Regions from separate parts of the Phreatobacter stygius genome, predicted to be linked through region 1. Evidence: riboswitches for the same ligand, from Rfam matches in the RefSeq annotation. Region 1 holds a riboswitch; each other region holds the start of a gene.
The links. A riboswitch is a leader RNA that binds a small molecule or an ion and turns the genes downstream of it on or off. The one in region 1 is predicted to bind cobalamin.

Region 1 (5,708 bases):
GTTGTCCCAGGTCTCGCCCGAAGCCGTGCTGCGCGCCGACCCCGATGTCGTGCTGTTCGCCGGTTCCGCCGCCGACATGGCGGATCTGTTTGCCCGGCCCGGCTGGTCGAGCCTGCGCGCGCTGAAGGAGAAGCGGGTCTTCACGGTGTCGCGCGCCGAGTTCCTGATCCCCGGCCCGCGGGTGGTCGGCGGCATCGAAAAGCTTGCGGCCCTGCTGCATCCGGAAGCCAGGCCATGACCCGGGTCTGGCTGTCGCTCGGCGCCGTCTTGCTCGCCGTCATGGTGCTTGGCCTCTCCGCCGGCCACGATTGGGCATCGCCCGCCGCGCTCTGGACCGCCGTCAGCGGCGACCAGTCGCTCGATAGCCGGCTGATCATCGACTGGCGCCTGCCGCGCGTGCTGGCCGCGGCGGCCGTCGGCGCGCTGCTCGGCCTCGGCGGCTGCCTGTTCCAGGGCCTGTTCCGCAACCCGCTCGCCGAACCCTATCTGCTCGGCTCGGCCGGTGGCGCCGCGGTCGGCGCGACGGTTGCCCTGCTGGTGCCGCTCGGTGTGCCACAGGCCCTGTCGCTGCCGGTGCTGGCCTTTGCCGGCGCCTGGGGCGCTACCGTGCTGGTCCTGGCGGTGTCGCGGGTGGCCGGCGTGGTCGATGCCGCCGGCCTCCTGCTCGCCGGTGTCGCGGTCGCCGCCGTGCTCGGCGCCGTCAGGTCCTTCATGATGCTCGCCTTGTCGGACGAGACGATCAACCTGCAGGTCGTGCTGAGCTGGGTGCTCGGTGGCATCCAGACGCCGTCCTGGCAGGGTCTCGCCCTGCTAGCGGCACTGCTGGCGGCCGCCATCATGCTGGCGCTCAGGACCGCGCAAGGGCTCGATCTCCTTGGCCTCGGCGAGGCCATGGCCCATGGCTTCGGTCTCGACGTCCGCCGTTTCGTCACGCTTTGCGTCCTGGTCGGCGCGATCGTCGTGGCGATCGCCGTGGCCTATGGCGGGCTCGTCGCCTTTGTCGGGCTTGCCGCGCCGCATATCGCGCGCTGGCTGGTCGGACCGCGGCACCGGCTGTTGATCCCGGCCTCCGCCTTCACCGGTGCCATCGTCGTTGTGGTCGCCGACGCCATCGCCCGTTCGGCCTTGCCGCCGGCGGAAATCCCGCTCGGCCTGGTCACCGCCATTGCCGGTGGGCCGTTCTTCCTGTTCCTGCTGGCGCGGCGGCTGAAATCATGAGCAGCGTCAACGCTCAGGGTCTCCGCCTGATCCGTGGCGGCCGGCCGATCGTCGACGGCATCGATTTCGCCGCCGGCGCCACCGGCACGGTCGCGGTCATTGGCCCGAACGGCGCCGGCAAGTCGACCTTTCTGAAGATCCTTGCCGGTCTCGAGCCGGATCATGCCGGCACGGTGACGATCGGCGGACGCGACCTCCAATCCCTGACCGGGCGCGAGCGGGCGGCGGCGCTCGGTTATGTCCCGCAGAATTTCGTGCCGCATTGGGATATCACCCCGCGCATGCTGGTCGAGATGGGCGCCGAGCGGCTGCCGGGTTTTGGGCCCGACGCGGTCGGCAAGGCCCTGGCCGACGGTGAGTTGACCGATCTCGCCGACCGCCGCTGGTCGGGCTTGTCGGGTGGCGAAAGAGCGCGCGGCCTGATGGCGGCGGTGGAGGTCACCGACCCGCCGGTCCTGATCGCCGACGAACCCGGCGCCAGCCTCGACATCCGCCACCGGATCGATCTCGTCCGCAGTTTCGCCGAACGGGGCAAGACGCGCCTGGTCATCGTTGCCCTGCATGAGATCGAACTCGCCACCACCTGGTTCGACCGGGTGGTGGTGATCGACAAGGGCCGCGTCGCCGCCGACATGGCGGCCGGCGATCTGGTCGAAACCGACGTGCTGGCGCGGGTTTTCCAGGTGGCCTTCGAGACGGTCAGCGTCGACGGCATCACCGTGGCGCGGCCGGCCTCCGGGCGCCCGGTCTGACCGGCAGCCGTCAGCCGCATCGCGGCATGGATCCGACCAATCGCGACACACCCACCGTTTTGGCTGTTGACCTGCCGAGCCCAATCCCCCTACCTTGGGTTGACGGTTCCCGCATGGGATCAAAATGGGAATACGGTGCGAGCTCTGCTCAAGGCCGTGGCTGCCCCCGCAACTGTAAGCGGAGAGTCCTCTGTCACCATGTCACTGGGCCTTGTGCCTGGGAAGACGACAGAGGGCATCGATCCGTGAGCCAGGAGACCTGCCGTCAGTCGTGGTCATGCGCGAACAGGTTGGGCGGGGTGTCCTGACTGGTGCCGAATCGCCTGTCCGCACTGGACCGGCGGCGAGGCTTCATTCGCGGTGACGTGCCACATCCGTCGCCGCGAGGCCCTTCGTGTTCCCGTCCATTTGCCCCCCGGAGCGCCGCGCTGCGGCGCGAGCCCGCATTGTTCTGCCCACCGCCATTGGCCTCGTCATGGTCTCCGCTGCGGCGGCCCGCGCCACCGGGGAGGGCGGTCAGACCACCCCCGCCACGGTCACGCTCGACACGATCACCGTCCAGGGCCGCGGCACCGTGGTGCCGACCGGCCTCAATCTCGGCACGCCCAGCCGCGGCGGCAGCCGTCTCGACCTGACACCGCTCGAAACACCCGCCAGCATCGAGATCATTCCCGGTGCGAAGATCCGCGAGCGCGGGCAGAACAGCATCACCGAAGCGGTAACCCAGAACGCCACCGGCATCACCTCGGTCGGCGCGCCCGGCAATGGCGGCGCCGCCTACACCTCGCGCGGCTTCGCCGGCGTGAATTCGGTGATGAACCTCTATGACGGCACCCGCCTCTATGTCGGCTCGGGCACCATCACCTTTCCCTTCGACACCTGGAACGTCGAGCGCATCGAGGTGCTGCGCGGGCCGGCCTCGGTCCTCTATGGCGAAGGCGCCATCGGCGGCATCATCAATGTCGTACCGAAGAAGCCGAGTTTCGATGCCATCAACGAGGTGCGTGCCGTCCTTGGCACGAATGGCACCAGGCGCCTGGCCCTCGACAGTGGTGGCGCGATCAGCGACCGGCTCGCCTATCGCTTCAACATCAGCGGCAACATGACCGATGGCTGGCTCAGGCAGAACGGCAATTTCGGCAACCTGGCGATCTCGGGCGCACTGCTGTTCCAGGCCACGCCCGATCTCGCCTTCACGCTGTCGAACGACTTCGGTTACCAGGAGCCGATGCGCTATTTCGGCACGCCACTGGTCAACGGCCAGCTCAATCGCGCACTCCGCTTCAACAACTACAACGTCGCCGACAGCGCCATCCGCTTCCAGGACAACTGGACCCAGTTCAAGGCGGAGTGGACGCCGAATGCCGACCTGACCATCCGCAACACCGCCTATCGCATCACCTCGGACCGGCATTGGCGCAATGTCGAGAGCTACGCCGCCATCCCGAGCACGGGGCGGATCGCGCGCTCCAGCTATATCGAGATCTTCCACCGCCAGGAGCAGATCGGCAACCGCGCCGACGCCACCCTGCGCGGCAGCCTGTTCGGCCTGAAGAACGAGCTGGTGGTCGGTTTCGACGTCAACCGAATCTCGTTCCGCAACACCAGCAATTCGCCTTATGGCGGCACGAGCAGCGTCGACCCCTACGCTTTCGATCCCGGCCGTTTCATCAATCTCGCCGGGACACGCCCGGCCTTCCAGACGACGACCGACCAGGTCTCCGTCTTCGCCGAGGACCGCCTGTCGGTCACCGACAAGCTCGCGCTCATCGCCGGCATCCGCTACGAGGCGCCGCGCATCCGCCGTGACGACCTGATCAACCCGGCAAACAGCTTCACCAAGAGTTTCGACGCGATCAGCTATCGCTTCGGCGTGGTCTACAATCCGTTTCCCGACACCGCGCTCTATGCCCAATATGCCACAGGCGTCGACCCCGTCGGCAGCCTGATCTCACTGCCGGTGTCGCAGCGGAATTTCCAGCTCTCGACAGGGCGGCAGATCGAGATCGGCTTCAAGCAGGCCTTCTGGGGCGGCCGCGGCGAGTTCACCCTGGCGGGCTACCGGATCACCAAGGACAACCTCTTGACCGTCGAGCCGACCAATCCGGCCGTCATCGTGCAGGTCGGCAGCCAATCGTCCCAGGGCGTCGAGGCCTCGCTGTCGCTGAGGCTCTGGGAGAACTGGCGCGTCGAGGGCAATCTCGCGCTGCTCCGCGCGCAATATGACAATTTCCGGCAATCCGTCGGCGGCGTCGCGGTCTCCTATCGGGGCAACCAGCCGCAGAACGTGCCGAACCAGGTCGCCAATCTCTGGCTCTCCTGGGCCTTCGCGCCGCGCATGGAGGCACGCGCCGGGGTGCAATATGTCGGCCCGACCTTCGGTGATTTCGCCAATACGGCGCGGCGACCCGGCTACGCGCTGGTCAATGCCAGCATCGACTACCAGGTGACTGATAAGTCCCGGCTCAGCCTGCGCGGCTACAATCTGTTCGACCAGGTCTATGCCGTGACCGGCAGTTCCACCATGTGGCTGCTCGGGCGGCCGCGCACGGTGGAACTGTCCTATGCCGTCACCTTCTGAGGCGACGTGATGGCCGTTCCAGCCGACACGTATCCAGCCGCGGCCGTTCTCGTCGAGGACCTGTGGTACCGCCGCGGCAGCCGCGACATCCTGCGCGAGGTCAGCCTCAGCGTCGCGGCGAACACCATCCTCGGCATCCTCGGCCCGAACGGCTGCGGCAAGAGCACGCTGCTGCGCTGCATCGCCGGCCTCGATCGGCCCGATCGCGGCCGCGTCGTGCTGGCGGGTTCGGACGTGCAGACGCTGTCGCCGGCCACGCGGGCCCGCCATCTGGCGCTGCAGGCGCAGGATGCCGATGCCGCGCTCGGCTTCTGCGTGCGCGATGTCGTCGGCCTCGGGCGCCTGGCCCGCCGCCGCGGCCTGTGGCACGGCGAGGACGAGCGCGACCGGGCCGTCGTCGCCCGCGCGCTCGCCAGGCTCGACCTGACGGATCTCGCCGACCGCGCGGTCGAGAGCCTCTCCGGCGGCGAGCGCCAGCGGGTGCTGATCGCGCGCGCCCTGGCGCAGGAGCCGGACATCCTGCTGCTCGACGAGCCGATGAACCACCTCGATATCCAGCATCGCTTTGCCGTGCTGGCGTTGCTGCGGTCGCTCGGCATCACCGTTCTGGCGGTGTTCCACGATATCGAACTGGCCGGCCGGTCCTGCGACCGCATCCTGCTGATGAAGGGCGGCCGGGTCCTCGCCGACGCGGCCCCGGCCGCGGCCCTGACCTCGGAGCATTTGATGGCCGCCTTCGCGGTCGACGCCAGCGTCGACACCCACCCGGCCACGCGGCAGATCCGCGTCGACCTGCGGCCAGCCCAAGGGAGACATCAGCCATGAGGTTCGGCCCCGTCTTCGCGCTCGCCATGGCCCTCGGGTTTGCCCCCGGCGCCGCACGGGCCTTTCCCGTCGAGGTCGACAATTGCTTCGAAACGGCGCGCTTCGATGCCGCGCCGCGCCGGGCCGTGGTCAACGACACCAACATGGTCCAGACCATGCTCGACCTCGGCCTCGCCGATCGGATCGTCGCGGTTTCAGGCATTGCCGGCGTCGAGCGCCATCTGATCGCAGCCCCCGGCGTCGTCGCGGCGCTGCACCAGTTCGTCGGCCGCTACCCTTCGCTCGAAGCGGTGCTCGGCCAGGACCCCGACTTCATGTTCGCCGGCTGGAAC
Region 2 (5,708 bases), 1.8 Mb from region 1:
AGTGATTGTTGCAGCCGGCAAGGTATTTCTCCCAGGCCCAGCGATATTTCAGCGGCAGCAACTGGTTCACGTCGGCGCGGGCATTGATCATCGCCTTGTCATCGACGGAGACGCGCTGGCCGCCGCGGTCGATGAGACCGAGGCCGGTGGCATCGGCGGCGGGCAGTGGTGCCGCCGGCATGCCGGGAAGGCGGGCAGGGGTGGCTTTGGGTTCGGACCAGTCGAGCATGGGAAGACCTGAAGGCAAAGAGCCCCATCGCGCCGATGTCGCGCGGGCGGCGAGGCTGCGGGTGAGAAAGGTGCCCGGGACGCAGTCCCGGGCAGGATGGCTGGCCCTGGCGCCTACTGGCAGGCTTCGCAGGTCGGATCGTCGATCACGCAGGCCTGACCCCAGGCTTCGCCGGCCGTGATCGCGATCGGCGCCGCCGCCGTCGCGACCACCGAGGAGACCGCATTGAGCTTGCCGTCGGTGCCCTTCAGCGTCGATTTCTCGACATGGGTGGCCGAGCGCGAGCGCAGGTAATAGGTGGTCTTCAAGCCGCGCTTCCAGGCGAGCGTATAGAGCGCGTCGAGCTTCCGCCCCGAGGGATTGGCGATATAGAGGTTGAGCGACTGGGCCTGGTCGATCCATTTCTGCCGGCGCGCCGCGGCCTCGATCAGCCAGGCCGAATCGATCTCGAAGGCGGTCGCATAAAGCGCCTTCAGATCGTCGGGAACCCGGTCGATCTGGCCGAGCGAGCCGTCGAAATATTTCAGGTCGGAGATCATCACCGCGTCCCACAGGCCGCGCGCCTTCAGGTCATTGACGAGCGCGGCGTTCACCACGGTGAAATCACCCGACATGTTCGATTTGACATAGAGGTTCTGGTAGGCCGGCTCGATCGACTGGGCGACGCCGCAGATATTCGAGATGGTGGCGGTCGGGGCGATCGCCATGACATTGGAATTGCGCATGCCGACCGTGGTGACGCGCGCCCGAAGCGAAGCCCAGTCGAGGCGCTGCGAGCGATCGAGGTCGAGCTCGCCGCGCGCGGTTTCCAGAAGTTCGATCGAGTCGATCGGCAAGATCCCCTTCGACCAGAGCGAACCTTCGAAGCTCGGATAGCGGCCGCGCTCGGCGGCGAGATCGGCCGAGGCCGAGATCGCCTCGAAGGCAAGCGCCTCCATGCTGCTATCGGCGAAGGCGACTGCCGCCTCGGAGGCATAGGCGATACGCAGCGTCTGCAGCGCATCCTGGAAGCCCATCAGGCCAAGGCCGACCGGACGGTGCCGGAGATTGGACCGGCGTGCCTCCGGGATGGTGTAGAAATTGATGTCGATGACATTGTCGAGCATGCGCATGGCGGTCGTCACCGTGCGCTTCAACCGGTCGCGGTCGAGGCTGTCGGCCGTCACGTGCTGGGCGAGATTGACCGAGCCGAGATTGCACACCGCGACTTCGTCGTTCGAGGTGTTCAGGGTGATCTCGGTGCACAGGTTCGACGAATGCACGACACCGGCATGGCCCTGGGGCGAGCGGATGTTGCAGGGATCCTTGAAGGTGATCCAGGGATGGCCGGTCTCGAACAGCATGGTCAGCATGCGCCGCCACAGGTCGCCGGCGCGGACCTGGCGGAACACCTCGATCTCGCCGCGCGCGGCCTTGGCCTCAAAGGCCTCGTAAGCCGTCTTGAACGCCGGGCCGTAGAGGTCGTGCAGATCGGGTGTCTCGTCGGGTGAGAACAGGGTCCAGGCGGCGTCCTGCTCGACCCGCTGCATGAACAGATCAGGCACCCAATGGGCGGTGTTCATGTCGTGGGTGCGGCGGCGGTCGTCGCCGGTATTCTTGCGCAGGTCGAGGAATTCCTCGATGTCGACATGCCAGGTTTCGAGATAGGCGCAGACCGCGCCCTTGCGTTTTCCGCCCTGGTTGACGGCGATCGCCGTATCATTGGCGACCTTCAGGAAAGGCACGACACCCTGGCTTTCGCCATTGGTGCCCTTGATATGGGCGCCGAGGCCGCGCACCCGGGTCCAGTCATTGCCGAGGCCGCCGGAATATTTGGCCAGCAAGGCATTGTCCTTGACGCTCTTGAAGATGCCGTCGAGGTCGTCGGGCACGGTGGTCAGGAAGCAGGATGACAGCTGCGGCCGGAGCGTGCCGGCATTGAACAGGGTTGGCGTCGAGGCCATGAAGTCGAAGGACGACAGGAGGTCGTAGAATTCGATGGCGCGGGCCTCGCGGTCGATCTCGCGCAGGGCCAGGCCCATGGCGACGCGCATGAAGAAGGCCTGGGGCAATTCGAAGCGGCTGCCCGAGACATGCAGGAAATAGCGATCGTAGAGCGTCTGCAGGCCAAGAAATTGGAAGGCGAGGTCGCGCTCGGGTTTCAATGCGGCGGCGAGCCGGCCGAGGTCGAAACGGCCGAGTTCCGGATCGAGCAATTCGTGTTTGATGCCGGTCGCGACATAGCCGGCGAAATAGTCGCCGTAACGCGCCGCCATCTCGGCTTGGGTCGCCTGATCGGGGCGGCCGGCAATGAAGCTCAGCGCCTCGCGTCGGAGCTTGTCGAGCAGCAGGCGGGCGCTGACGAAAGTGTAGTTCGGTTCGGTCTCGATCAGGGTGCGCGCGGCGAGGATCGGCGCCAGCGCCAGCTCGTCCAGCGAAATGCCGTCATAGAGATTGCGATGGGCCTCGGCGATGACGGTTTCGGCAACCACGCCGTCGAGGCCGGCGGCCGCCTCGTTGACGATCCGGGCGAGCCTTGCGGCGTCGAGCGGCGCCCGCTCGCCCAGCGCATTGATCATGCTGAGCATTGGCGCGGCCGGCGCCGGTGCTGTTTCGGCGAGAACCTGGGCACGTTCCCTGGCGCGCTCGTCGCGATAGAGCACATAGGCGCGCGCCACCTTGTGATATTCGCCGCGCATCAGCGCGAGCTCCACCTGGTCCTGGACGTCCTCGATATGGAAGGTGCGGCCGGCATCGGCCCGGCGGATCAGGGCGTTGACGATCTGGCCGGTCAGGACCTCGACAATGTCGTGGACACGCCGCGACGCCGCCGCACCGGTGCCTTCCACCGCCAGGAAGGCCTTGGTCAGCGCCACCGCGATCTTGGCAGGGTCGAAGGGGGTGACGCCGCCATGGCGGCGGATCACCTGGTAACCCGGTTCGCTCGCCGTCTTGGCGGACGCCTGGGAGATGGGAGGCAACGCGCTTGGCGCGGTTTCGGTTTCGATCAACAGAGACATCGGCAGACCCCAGACAGTGTGGGGGCTTGGGCCAAAAAAGGACGCCGCCGGAAACGGAACGGCGCCTTCGCCCTCCCGCTGATGCAAGCGACCCACCAGGACACCCCGCCCGTGGACGTTCAAGATGTCGGGGCAGGTCTCCTGGCTCACGGGTCGTCGGGCTGTCTGGCCTTCCCGAAGCCCTCCTGGGCCCCAGTGACACGTCTCGACAGCGTCTCGCCGTTTACAGTTGCGGGGGCAGCTCCGGCTTCGATGCGAACGGCATCTTCCCGGATTCCCTCTTAGCTCCCGGTGCGACTCAGGAGAACCTCGACCTCTATATATAGCGGCCCAGTCGACCTCAGTGTCAACAGGTTGTGGTTTTTGAAATGCGCGCTTGGCATCACCAAGCGTCCTTGTTTTGCATAAAGATATGACGACATAAAGATGTCTTTATATCTCCTTGACTTTTGTCGCCCGCCGTCGCCAACTGACGGCGTCGTGGTTCTGCGGGCCTCTCCGGGCTCGCGGCTAAGAGGGAATCCGGTACGCCTTCGGGCCAGGCCGGAGCTGCCCCCGCAACTGTAAGCGGTGAGCCGCTGTTCATCTGTGTCACTGAGGCCTGAAGGCTTCGGGAAGGCCGAACAGCAGCATTGACCCGCGAGCCAGGAGACCTGCCTCGACCTGATAACGTCCACGGGCGGGGTGTCCGGTGTGTCGCTTGCAAAGCGGGCCGCCATGCGTCCCGCCAGCCTGCACGCGGCCGCTTGGCCTTCGCCCCAGCAAACGGGGTTTGCCAATGTCGTCTCTGTCTCTGCCTGTTGCCACTCTCGGCGTGCCGCGCATCGGCGCCAGGCGCGAATTGAAATCAGCTCTGGAAGGCTATTGGTCCGGCAAGATCGACGCGCCGCAATTGCTTGCGACCGCCGCCGGTCTGCGGGCGAGCCATTGGGCGCGCCAGCAGGCGCTCGGCGTCACCGTCATTCCGTCGAATGATTTCTCGCTCTACGACCACGTCCTCGACACCAGCGTCATGGTCGGCGCCATTCCGGAAATCTATGGCTGGGCCGGCGGCAAGGTGTCGCTTGCCACCTATTTCGCCATGGCGCGCGGCAGCCAAGGCCCGACCGGCGAGGCCGATCACGCGGCGGCCTGTGGCTGTGGCGCTCCGGGCCATGGCTTGCCTGCGCTCGAAATGACCAAGTGGTTCGACACCAACTACCACTACATGGTGCCTGAATTCGAACGCGGGCAGGAGTTCGCGCTGGCCTCGACCAAGCCGCTCGACGAATTCCTGGAGGCCAAGGCGCTGGGCATCGTCACCCGCCCGGTCCTGCTCGGGCCGGTGACCTATCTGAAGCTCGGCAAGGCCAAGGACGGCTCGTTCGATCCCCTGACGCTGCTGCCGGATCTGGTGCCCGTCTATATCGACATCCTGCGCCGGCTGGCCGCCAATGGTGCGGAATGGGTGCAGCTCGACGAACCCTGCCTGGTGCTCGATCTCGACGAGGCCACGCGGCTCGCGTTGCGCAATTGCTACCAGACCCTGGCGCGCGCGCTGCCCGATCTGAAGATCATGCTGGCAAGCTATTTCGGCGCACTGGGCAACAATCTCGACACCGCTTTCGGCATGCCGGTCGCCGGCCTGCACGTCGATCTCGTCCGCGCGCCCGATCAGCTCGACCGGGTGCTGGCCAAGGCGCCGCGCGGCCTGGTGCTGTCGCTCGGCGTCATTGACGGCCGCAATGTCTGGCGCGCCGACCTGCCGGCCTTGCTCGACCGGCTCGAGCCGGTGGTGGCGAGACGCGGCACCGACCACATCGAGATCGCCGCCTCCTGTTCCCTCCTGCATGTGCCTGTCGATCTCGACCTGGAGACCGGGCTCGATCCGGACCTCAAGGGCTGGCTTGCCTTTGCCGCGCAGAAGATGGGCGAGCTTGCAACCCTTGGGCAGGCGCTGGCCGGCGGGCGGCAATCGGTCTCCGATGCCCTGTCTGCTGCCGCCGAGGCTTCGGCCAGGCGGCGCAGCTCCGCCAAGATCCACGACCCGGCGGTGGCTGCCAGGCTTGCCGTGGTGACGCCGGCCATGGCGAGCCGCGCCCACGCCTTTGCCGAGCGCCAGAAGCTGCAGCACGACCATTTCGGCCTGCCGTCCTTCCCGACCACCACCATCGGCTCGTTTCCGCAGACCGAGGAGGTGCGCAAGGCCCGCTCGGCCCATGCCAAGGGCACGCTCAGCGACAGTGCCTATGACGCGTTCCTGCGCAAGGAGACCGAGGCGGCGATCCGCTGGCAGGAGGACATCGGCATCGACGTGCTGGTCCATGGCGAGTTCGAGCGCAACGACATGGTGCAATATTTCGGCGAGCAATTGTCCGGTTATGCCTTCACCCGGCACGGCTGGGTGCAGAGTTACGGCTCGCGTTACGTCCGCCCGCCGGTCATTTTCGGCGATGTGTCGCGGCCGCGGCCGATGACGGTCGGCTGGTCGTCCTATGCGC
Region 3 (5,708 bases), 170 kb from region 1:
GCTTGGCGATCTGCGAGGTTTGCCGGAGCAGCGCCACGTCATTGATGGCAAGGGCATCATGCCTTTCGCCATGGACATCGACGGTGGTCATGGCGAGCGGATGGATCACCGAGCGCTCGGCCGCCTGGATCCGCTCGACCAGCCCGGCCTCGATATATTCGTTCATCAGGAAACCGACCGAGCCGCGGTTCATGCCGTAGATCGGCTTTCCCGTCGAAATGAACCGATGCAGGGTCTGCAGCATCAGGCCGTCGCCGCCGAGCGTGACGATCACGTCGGCCGCATCAGGCTCGACCGAGCCATAACGCTGCGCCAGGCTGGCGAAGGCCGCCTGGGCTTCCGGCGCCGGCGAGGCGACGAAGGCGATCTTGGGCGGATCAGGACGTTGGTCCGACATGGCGGGCCGTCATGCAGAAGAGGAGCTGGCGCAGTGCGAGCGTAGCACCGCCAGATGTCAATCTCGTCTATACGAGCGCCGCGAGCCTTGTCGAGGCGCTCAGGCACCGGCGCCGGGCGGCGCCGATGCGGGTCACGGCGGAGCGGGGGCGATCAGCCGCGGCCGACGAAGGGCATGTCGTTGGCCATGACGGTCATGGTCAGCACGTTGACGTCGAGCGGCAGGTTGGCAATGTGCACGACCGAATCGGCGACATGTTTGACGTTCATCCGCGGCTCGACCTTGACCGAGAAATCCGCCTGCAGCACGCCATTGGTCATCCGCTCGGTCATTTCGGTCGCGGCATTGCCGACATCGATCTGCGAACAGACGATCTGGTCGGCGCGGCCCTCGAGCGAGATCGACTTGGTGAGGCCGAGAATGGCGTGTTTGGTGGCGGTATAGGGCGCCGAATAGGGCCTCGGCGCATAGGCCGAGATCGAGCCGTTATTGATGATCCGGCCGCCTTTAGGCGACTGGACGCGCATCAATCGCATGGCCTCCTGGGCACACAGGAACGAGCCGGTCAGGTTGACGTCCACCACCTGTTTCCACTGGGCAACGGTGAGCTGATCCATCGGGATCGCCGGCGCGCCCATGCCGGCGTTGTTGAACAGCACGTCGATGCGGCCGAACCTGTCCTTCACCGCCTTGAACAGGGCGGCAACCGAGGCTTCGTCGGAGACATCGGTCGGCACCGCGACGACCGTGCCGGCGCCGGCCGCGGCGACCGTCTTGTCCAGCTCGTCCTTGCGCCTTCCGGCGGCGACCACCGCATAGCCCGCGGCGGCCAGTGCAAGCGCCGAGGCGCGCCCGATGCCGGAGCCTGCTCCGGTGACGACGGCGATCTTCTGCGGCATGTCTTGGATCCTCCCGATCAACGCCCTTGCGGCGCGGTTTTTGTCGGCGCGCACACTGGCCGAAACCCGTGTGCGTGTCGACTATGGGCAGGCCAAGGGGAGGGATGCGACGGGCTCGGATCCGGGCAAGCCGGCCGGCCATGCCGCGATCAGTCGCCCAGGCGCACGCGCAAGCCGGCATAAACCGCCGCGCCGCCGGCATTGTAGCCATAGACCTCCTGATAACGCTGGCCGAAAACGTTCTCGCCGCGGATATAGGCGGTGGCGTTCCGGGTCACGTCGTAGGAGAGCTGGGCGCCGACCAGCGTATAGGCCCTGAGATAGACGTCGCTTGTCCCGAGTGGCCCGAAGAACCGGTCGCGCATCGTGCCGTTATGGGCAAGCGTCACGGTGAACTTGCCCCGGTCCCCGGCGAAGGCGGCGGTGGCCGACAGGCTTGCCGCATGTTTCGGCCGGCGCGCCGCCTCCTTGAACACATAGCCCGCAAACGTGTTCTCCGCCGAACGCGTATCGGTATAGGTGTAGGACGCGCTGATCCGCAGCCAGTCGAGCGGCCTGGCCGTGACCGAGGCCTCGACGCCCTGGCGCGAGGTCGCGAAAGGCAGGTTCTCGACCGTGGTGCCGGAGCCGACGATCTCGTTTTCCAGATTGGCCCGGAAATAGGTCAGGTCGGTGATCAGCCGGCCGCCGAACCAGCGCTGCTCGATACCGGCATCCCAGCCGATCGACTGCTCCGGCCGGAGATTTGGATTACCGACAAAGGTGTTGGTGAAACCGAACTGCTCGATGAAGGTCGGATTGGTCACGCCCTTGCCGAGCGAGGCATGCAGCCTGGTGCCGGTGTCGAAGCTCTGGGCGGCGGTGACCCGCCAGGTCGCGGCATTGCGGAACGACGAATTCCAGTCCTGGCGCAGCGCCGCCGACAAGGCAAAGCCGGTCGGAAGACTGAGCAGGTATTCGCCATAGAGGCCCTTGCGCTCGCGGCTCTGGCCCGTTCCGGCGAAACCGCCATTGACGAAGGGGCCGAAGAAACCGTCGCTCTCGTAATAATAGCGGAAGCGCTCGCGCACGATCTCGGCGCCGCCGACCAGCGTGTGGCGGGCGCCCAGAAAACCGGGCGTCTCGAACGTATAGGCCGAACGGTATTCCGCCCGGTTGCGCTCGGTCTGCGACCAGAAGGCCTGGCGTTCGAGAAAGCCGAAGGAACTGACATAGGCATCGGCGGCATTGGTGTTCTGGCGCGACGTGTCGGCGGAAAATTTCTGGATCCAGCGGCCGTCGGCCAGGCTGACGGTGCCGACGATCCGGCCTTGCAGGTCATTGGTCGTGCCCCGACCGGACCCATTGGCCAGAAAGCCGTAATTGGGGTCGGTGGCAAAACCCGGTCCGAAGGCGCTGTTGGCCGGGTTGTAGAAGCCGGTGCGGCTGACCATCCTGAGCGTGGCCTCGAGATTGAACCAGTCGGAAAGGTCGGCGCCGAGCTTGGCGCTGAACGACCCCATCTCGGAGCCGTTCGGCCGTGTCGTGCCGGGCGCGACGACGAAGCCGCCGGCACGCAGGCCCGAGACCGACAGGGCGCCGTAGAGCGGTCCTTGCGCGCCGCGCACCGAGGCCGAGCCTTGCAGCGTGCCGAACGAACCGCCTTCGAGGCGGGCGGTCAGCTCGGGCCTGGCCAGTCCGCGGCCGGACTTGGTCGTGATCAGGATGACGCCGGACTGGGCGTTCGGCCCCCAGATGCCGGATTGCGGTCCGCGCACCACCTCGATCCGCTCGATAGTGTCGACCGGCAGGTTGGCGAGGTCGCTGTCGCCATTGTTCACGTCGTTGATCGGCACGCCATCGACCACGACAAGGGTATGATTCGCCTCGGCGCCGCGAATGCGGACCTGGCTCAGGCCGCCGCGGCCACCGCCCTGGCCGATGGCGACACCCGGCACCAGCCGCAGCACGTCGGGCAGCGTCTGGGCGCCCTGGTTGCGCATGTCTTCGGCGGTGATCACGGTGACCGCCGAACCGACGCGCGGCGCTTCGACCGGCACGGTGCTGGCGCCATAGACCATGATGTCGGGCAGCGGGATGGCCGGTTGCGTGGCCTGCTGGGCCAAGGCTGGCAGAGCGAAGACAGGCAGAGCCAAGGCCGGCAGGGCGAGAAGGCTGGTGAGGCTGAGGATCAGGCGTTGCGCCATGGCGGATCTCCGCGGAAGGGACACGGGATCGCGGAAGCCTCAAGCTTCGAAGGCGACCCCATTGGCCCTCCGCGACATCAGGTGTCACCGAAAAAGCGGCTGCCCGCTCCCCGCACGCGCCATCCCGCACGTTCGGACAGTGACGTCGCGGCGGCCGGTCTCCTGGCTTGCGGGTCGTTGCCGGGGCTCCGCCTTCCCGAGGGCCGAAACTGGCCGTCAGTGGCATTCAGGAACCGGCTCGCCGCTCACAGTTGCGGGGGCAGCTGCGGATTTGCGCTGGACGTCGAACGGGGCCTGCCGGGCAGGTTTGGTCGTCGGTCCGGTGCTCACCGCATTCCCGTGGCCATTGCAAGCAATGGCCGCCGTCGCGAGTTCCGCTAAAAGGCGGGCTCGTCACGGTTTTGTCAATTGTCGGAAAGAAACAGCCCGTCCTGGCGTTCGGCCAAGGCGGGCTGTTCAAAGCCGGGCTGTTCAAAGCCGGGCTGGTGTCAGAGGTCCAATGCGATCAGACCGCCTGGCTCCACTGCACCGGCACGAGCTGGAAGCCATTGCCGTCCTTGGCGATGAAGCCGGTGGCCGGGAAGGGCGCGTGGTAAAAATGCACCTGGGTCCGCTCGGTCGACACCATGTCGAGGACGCGCCGGCGGGTTGCCCGCGCCATGTCGGCATCCTGGTCGAAAATCGCCGACCAGTCGGGGTTGCGCACGAACAGCGCGGGATGACTGGTGATGTCGGCGAGGTAGGTCAATTTGGCATTGCCCGAGGCGATGCCGAAGATGGTGTGGCCGGGCGAATGGCCGTGAGCCGCGACCGAGGTGATGCCCGGCGCCACTTCCGCGCCCGGCGTGAAGCGCTTCACCTGCGCGGCGATCGGCTGGAACACCCGGCGGGCATTCTGGAACCCGCCGCGCGCGCCATCCGGCGCCTGGCCCATGCGCTCGTCCGACATCCAGAAGTCCCATTCCGGCGCCGGCACGTTGATCTCGGCATTGGCGAAGACCGCGGTGCCGTCCTTCAGCCGGATGCCGTTGATATGGTCGCCGTGGAAATGGCTGATGACGATCGAATTGACCTGGGCCGGATCGAAGCCGGCGGCGCGGAAATTGCGCATCCAGACGCCGCTGGTCGGCGCGCCCGAATCGCCATTGCCGGTGTCGATCAGCACCAGCCTGCCGCCGGTTTGCACGACCAGCGTGGTGAAAGTGTTCTGGAACGCATCGGTCGGCAGGAACGACTTGCGCATGGCGTCCTGGACATCGGCGAGCGGCGCATTGCGGACGAACCCGTCGAGCGGCCTGAGGGCGAAACCGTCATTGATCGCGGTGACCGTGATGTCGCCGACCTTGTAGCGGTAGAAGCCCGGCGCCTGGGCCGGAGCGGCGGTCTGGGCTTGCGCTGGGCTGATCATGGCGCTGGTTCCAATCGCGGGAGCGGCGACCGCGACCGCACTGGCGGCTAGGGCATGACGACGTGTGATCATTGTGGCGTCTCCGGCAGCGGGTGCAACGAGGGGTTGGCGTTGCGACGCTAATCTGCACGAATGACTTGGGAAAGACCTGCGCTCGCCGGCGCAAATCACGGCCTCGTGAAGCGTTTCGGCCGCGCCGGCGGAACGCCGTCAGGGAATGGTGCCGGCAGCGGGACTCGAACTCGCGACCTACCGCTTACAAGGCGGTTGCTCTACCAACTGAGCTATGCCGGCCCATATCGGCATCGGCCTAGCAATGCGGGGCTCCGCGCGCAAGAGTGCCGAGCCGATTATGGCACCGCGGCCGTTCACAGCGCCGCGCTGAACGCTGCTCCCCCAGACATGAAAAAACGCCGGGGTGGAGGAGCCCCGGCGTTGGTCTTGGAAGTACCGGCTTCAGGCCGGCACGCACTCAAGGTCTGGTTGAACCCTGTTCAGTTCGACGAAGAGAAGGCCGAGGACGGCACGACTTCGCGCTGGATCAGGCTGCGCTCGGCATTGTTGACGCCGACGGCCTGGCCGCCGAACGCGCGAGGCGAGGTGAACTCGCGCGGCTGGTTCGGAGCATAGGTGGTGACCGAGGGGGTCTGGATGAAACCGGCGGCGTCGCTCATGCCCTGAGCGAAGGCGGGAGCCGCGACGGCGAGCGGAGCGAGCAGCGCGGCGGCAAGGATGAACTTCTTCATGACAGTCTCCATTGGATGTCCCGGCGGCGGCATTGGCCTTGAGGGCCGGGCGGTTGGGTGTGGGGTCGGCGA

Region 2: it holds a riboswitch for cobalamin, as region 1 does, so the genes downstream of both, E8M01_RS22395 (ribonucleoside-diphosphate reductase subunit alpha) here and E8M01_RS31070 (TonB-dependent receptor) in region 1, are expected to answer to the same signal.
Region 3: it holds a riboswitch for cobalamin, as region 1 does, so the genes downstream of both, E8M01_RS30175 (TonB-dependent receptor plug domain-containing protein) here and E8M01_RS31070 (TonB-dependent receptor) in region 1, are expected to answer to the same signal.

The regions. Positions count from the first base shown of each region.
Region 1 is NZ_CP039690.1:6,547,809-6,553,516, forward strand. It holds gene E8M01_RS31055 (ABC transporter substrate-binding protein) at 1-238, shown strand, start outside; gene E8M01_RS31060 (FecCD family ABC transporter permease) at 235-1,218, shown strand; gene E8M01_RS31065 (ABC transporter ATP-binding protein) at 1,215-1,970, shown strand; cobalamin riboswitch at 2,057-2,251, shown strand; gene E8M01_RS31070 (TonB-dependent receptor) at 2,446-4,551, shown strand; gene E8M01_RS31075 (ABC transporter ATP-binding protein) at 4,561-5,376, shown strand; gene E8M01_RS31080 (ABC transporter substrate-binding protein) at 5,373-5,708, shown strand, end outside.
Region 2 is NZ_CP039690.1:4,766,486-4,772,193, forward strand. It holds gene E8M01_RS22390 (ribonucleotide-diphosphate reductase subunit beta) at 1-229, opposite strand, end outside; gene E8M01_RS22395 (ribonucleoside-diphosphate reductase subunit alpha) at 343-3,228, opposite strand; cobalamin riboswitch at 3,343-3,555, opposite strand; cobalamin riboswitch at 3,693-3,903, shown strand; gene metE (5-methyltetrahydropteroyltriglutamate--homocysteine S-methyltransferase) at 4,007-5,708, shown strand, end outside.
Region 3 is NZ_CP039690.1:6,374,224-6,379,931, forward strand. It holds gene E8M01_RS30165 (NAD kinase) at 1-397, opposite strand, end outside; gene E8M01_RS30170 (SDR family oxidoreductase) at 550-1,296, opposite strand; gene E8M01_RS30175 (TonB-dependent receptor plug domain-containing protein) at 1,446-3,482, opposite strand; cobalamin riboswitch at 3,618-3,864, opposite strand; gene E8M01_RS30180 (MBL fold metallo-hydrolase) at 3,988-4,890, opposite strand; tRNA gene E8M01_RS30185 (tRNA-Thr) at 5,109-5,184, opposite strand; gene E8M01_RS30190 (hypothetical protein) at 5,385-5,636, opposite strand.